DNA from 2 places in the Streptomyces sp. T12 genome. Region 2 is predicted to be linked to the other one. Evidence: riboswitches for the same ligand, from Rfam matches in the RefSeq annotation. Region 2 holds a riboswitch; the other holds the start of a gene.
The links. Region 2 has a riboswitch for glycine ahead of gcvT (glycine cleavage system aminomethyltransferase GcvT). Riboswitches for the same ligand answer to the same signal wherever they lie in the genome.

Region 1: linked by a shared signal. The riboswitch ahead of gcvP (aminomethyl-transferring glycine dehydrogenase) and the one ahead of gcvT (glycine cleavage system aminomethyltransferase GcvT) in region 2 are both predicted to bind glycine.

Annotation. Positions count from the first base shown of each region.
Region 1 covers NZ_CP117866.1:1,646,199-1,648,589, reverse strand. Annotated here, with positions in the region: gene PBV52_RS07245 (PRC-barrel domain-containing protein) at 532-939, opposite strand; glycine riboswitch at 1,053-1,149, shown strand; gene gcvP (aminomethyl-transferring glycine dehydrogenase) at 1,326-2,391, shown strand, end outside.
Region 2 covers NZ_CP117866.1:7,516,999-7,519,389, reverse strand. Annotated here, with positions in the region: gene PBV52_RS33920 (AAA family ATPase) at 3-674, opposite strand; glycine riboswitch at 845-943, shown strand; gene gcvT (glycine cleavage system aminomethyltransferase GcvT) at 1,109-2,230, shown strand; gene gcvH (glycine cleavage system protein GcvH) at 2,385-2,391, shown strand, end outside.

The DNA.
Region 1 (2,391 bases), 5.9 Mb from region 2:
TGCGTCGCTGCTTGGCCGGCGTGGTGGTGCCCGTGGAGGTGGGGTCGCTTGCCCGCGCTGGCGGGGTGCCGCTGCGCCCACCCGTGCCGCCCCAGCGGCACGACTGCCCGCAGCTACGTGTGCTGGGGCCGGACCGTCCTGGGACCGTGTCCGCAGGCGTGGCTGTTGGGGTGGCCCGTCGGGCGGTGGTGTCGGCAGTTGTGCCTGCTGGGGTGGCTGTCGTGGGGTGGTGTCCGCGGATATGGCTGTTGGGGTGGCCCGTCGGGCCGTGGTGCCGGTAGCTGTGCGTGCTGGGGTGTGTCGGTCCGCGGATATGGCTGCGGGAGGCCGTCGGGTGGTGGTGCCAGCGGCTGCGCTGGCTGGGCGCCCTGTCTGTAGGCGTGTCCGCGTGCTTGGTTTCGCGGGCGGCTCGTCCTGCAGTGGCGTTCGCAGCTGTGTGGGTGGAGAGGGCTGTTCTGTGGCTGCGGCTGCGGCTGCGGGCGCGGTGCGGTGCGGTTGGGGGAAGTAGGGGCCTGGCGTGGCTGGTCGCGGTCAGGGGTGTGGGTGTGTTGGCCGGGGGCCGTTGTCTTCTGGTGTTTCCCTGCCTGCCAGGTTGCCGAAGTCTCGGTCCGGGGGCGGGGAGGGAGGGGCCACGTCGAGGCCGTAGTGGTGGTAGAGCTGGAGTTCCTGTTCGGGGGAGAGGTGGCGGCCTACGCCGAAGTCGGGGGCGTCCTTGATCAGGGCGCGGTCGAAGGGGACGTGGAGGGTGCCCTCGACCAGTTCGCTGGGCTCCAGGGGGACGAAGGCGTCCCGGGAGAACAGGCCGGTGCGTATCGCCGCCCATTCCGGAACTCCGGTCGCGTCGTCGAGGTAGACCTCGTCGATGGTGCCGATCTTGGTGCCGCTGCGGTCGAAGGCCTTGCGGCCGATCAGGTTGCGCGGATCGATGTCGGTCTGCACGGGGCCTCCACTGGTCGCAACTCATCCGTAAGCACTACGAAAAGGCACATTGGGGAGCGCGGCCACTCGAAAGTCAGTGCGTTGACCCCGCTGGTAGGCTGGCTAGCGGCTGCTGACCCCGTGCGGGAGAGTCCTCCGGACACCATCCGGAGGCGCCGAAGGAGCAAATCCTCCCCGGAATCTCTCAGGCACACGTACCGCACGGACGAGGTCACTCTGGAAAGCAGGGCGGGTGTCGACGGCTTCCGCTCTCACCGACGGTGAAAGCCGGGCGCCCTTGGGTGACCCGGTGAAGCTCTCAGGTTGAGATGACAGAGGGGGAGGCCGTCCGGGCACCCGCGCCGTGGTGCCCCTCGAAGGTCGTGTCAGACCAGGAGGCCTCCGCAATGACCGCCCATCGCATTCCGCTCGCCGAGCTCGAGCAGGGGATCCCTTTCGAGCAGCGTCATATTGGTCCTGATCATGAGGCCAGGGCCAAGATGCTTGCCCATGTCGGGTACGGCTCGCTCGACGAGCTCACCGCCGCCGCGGTGCCGGATGTGATCAAGAACGCCGATTCCCTTGATCTGCCGGGGGCGCGTACCGAGGCCGAGGTGCTCGCCGAGCTGCGGTCGCTCGCCGACCGCAACCAGGTGCTGGACTCGATGATCGGGCTCGGGTACTACGGGACCTTCACACCGCCGGTCATCCTGCGCAATGTCATGGAGAATCCGGCTTGGTACACCGCTTACACGCCGTATCAGCCCGAGATCTCGCAGGGGCGGCTCGAAGCCCTGCTGAACTTCCAGACCATGGTCGCCGACCTCACCGGACTGCCGACCTCCGGTGCCTCGCTGCTCGACGAGGGGACGGCGGCGGCGGAGGCCATGGCCCTGTCCCGGCGTATGGGCAAGAACAAGAAGGGGCTGTTCCTGGTCGACGCGGATGTGCTGCCGCAGACCATCGCCGTGATCGAGACCCGCGCCGAGCCGACCGGTGTGGAGGTGGTCGTCGCCGATCTCAGCGACGGCATCCCGGCCGAGATCGCCTCGCGTGAGATCAATGGCGTGCTCGTGCAGTACCCCGGCGCCTCCGGTGTCGTACGGGACATCAAGCCCGTCATCGAGCAGGCCCATGAGCTCGGTGCCCTCGTCACCGTCGCCGCCGATCTGCTCGCGCTCGCGCTGCTGAGGTCGCCCGGTGAGCTCGGGGCGGACATCGCGATCGGGACGACGCAGCGGTTCGGTGTGCCGATGGGCTTCGGCGGGCCGCACGCCGGCTACATGGCCGTGCACGAGAAGTTCGCGCGCAGCCTGCCGGGGCGGCTCGTGGGTGTGTCCGTGGACGCGGACGGGAACAAGGCGTACCGGCTGGCCCTGCAGACGCGTGAGCAGCACATCCGGCGCGAGAAGGCGACCAGCAACATCTGCACCGCGCAGGTGCTGCTCGCCGTGATGGCCGGGATGTACGCCG
Region 2 (2,391 bases):
GCTCAGCCCGTGAAGCCGATCCGGCGCAGGACGTCCGCCGCCGCCCGGTCGATCAGTACCGCCGAGCCGCAGCCCTGGGGCAGGTGGCCCTTCTCCACCGAGTGCAGCAGGCGGGCGGCCGCCCTGCGATGGCGCAGGAAGGCATAGCGCGAGACGCCGCGGCCGCGCTCGCGCTGGCCCTCCAGAGCCGTGCCCGGGGTGACGTCGAGCAGCAGCAGATGCAGGGTGCCGCCACGGCGGCGGGCCTCGCGGGCCAGCCAGCCGCGCACCCAGGCCTGCGTACCGCAGTCGTGCACGACGACGCCCTCGCCCGAGCGCAGGGCGCGGCGCAGGCCGGTGTAGTGCGCGAGGCGGACCAGGGGGCGGTAGACGGCGTAGGGGAGGAAGCGGGGCATACGGGCGGCCCAGTGGTCCCGGGTGTCCTGGGAGTCGATGCGGGTGCCCTGCACGGCCCGCCGCATCAGCGTGGACTTGCCGCTGCCGGGCAGGCCGGTGATCACGACGAGGTCCTCGGGGGCGAAGAGCAGGGCGTGCGGGCTGTGGCCGGAGCGCTCGCGCAAGTCGCGGACCACGGGTGCGGATGTGCCGCGGGCTTCGCCGGCCGGGGCCGCGGGCTGCTTGGGCAGCGCGATGCCCGAGGTCGTGGCGTACGCCGTGGTGCGCTTCACCGTCATCGTCCTCCTCCGGGGGTCAGGAGTCCCCATCCCCACTGAGCGTAAAGAGAAGGTAATAGAGGATCTCTCGCTTTTTCGTTCGCTTCCTGCCACAAGCCGGTTACAGACGTGGCCTGCCGTTGACGCGCGGGGCGTGCAATGATGTCCGCGCCAACTGCATACCGGCCGTTTGAATCCGCGCGGGAGAGTCCCTGGCAGTGCATCGCCGGGGCGCCGAAGGAGCAAGTCCCTCCCTTGAATCTCTCAGGCCCCGTTACCGCGCGGGCGAGGCACATCTGAAAAGCGGGCCGCTCCGTCTGTCTTCGAGACGCGTGGCTCCACCCAAGGTGCAAGCCGTGACCTGGTCTTTCGCGGGTCATGGCGAACCTCTCAGGTTCCGATGACAGATGGGGAGGAACGACCTCGCCCGTCATGCCTTGGGAGACATCCGTCCGATGAGCAGTACAGAAGAACTCCGTCACACCGCGCTCGACGCCCTGCACCGCTCGCTCGGCGCGACGATGACCGACTTCGCCGGCTGGGACATGCCCCTGCGCTACGGCTCCGAGCGCGACGAGCACAACGCCGTGCGGACGAAGGCCGGGCTCTTCGACCTCTCCCACATGGGCGAGATCACCGTCACCGGCCCGCAGGCCGCCGCCTTCCTCAACCACGCCCTGGTCGGCAACATCGCCTCCGTCGGCGTCGGCCGCGCCCGCTACACCATGATCTGCCGGGCCGACGGCGGCATCCTCGACGACCTGATCGTCTACCGGCTCGCCGAGACCGAGTACATGATCGTCGCCAACGCCTCCAACGCCCAGATCGTGCTGGACGCGCTGACCGAACGGGTGGCCGGCTTCGACGCCGAGGTCCGTGACGACCGGGACGCCTACGCGCTGATCGCCGTCCAGGGCCCCGAGTCCCCGGGCATCCTGAAGTCCCTCACCGACGCCGACCTCGACGGCCTGAAGTACTACGCCGGCCTGCCCGGCACCGTCGCCGGCGTGCCCGCCCTCATCGCGCGCACCGGCTACACCGGCGAGGACGGCTTCGAGCTGTTCGTGAAGCCCGAGCACGCCGTCGAGCTGTGGCAGGCGCTGACCAAGGCGGGCGAGGGCGTCGGCCTGGTCCCCTGCGGGCTGTCCTGCCGGGACACGCTGCGCCTTGAGGCGGGCATGCCGCTGTACGGCCATGAGCTGTCGACCTCCCTGACTCCCTTCGACGCCGGGCTCGGCCGGGTGGTGAAGTTCGAGAAGGAGGGCGACTTCGTCGGGCGCGAGGCGCTGACCGAGGCTGCCTCCCGCGCCGAGTCGAACCCGCCCCGCGTGCTGGTCGGCCTGGTCGCCGAGGGGCGTCGCGTCCCGCGCGCCGGGTACCCGGTCGTCGCCGGTGGCGAGGTGATCGGCGAGGTCACCTCCGGTGCTCCCTCCCCCACGCTGGGCAAGCCGATCGCCATGGCGTACGTCGACGCGGCCCACTCGGCGCCGGGCACGGCCGGGGTCGGCGTGGACATCCGCGGCAGCCATGAGCCGTACGAGGTCGTGGCGCTGCCGTTCTACAAGCGTCAGAAGTAGCGGCAGAAGTAGCAGCACAAGCGGCGCGACCAGCGCCAGAAGTAGAGACTGACAGCGGTCCATGCGTGACCCTGCGCACATTTCCGCTGCTCACGCACGTTTCCAGCAGTCCCCCATTCATCACCACTCCCGCGCGTACAGGAGAATTCAGGCCATGAGCA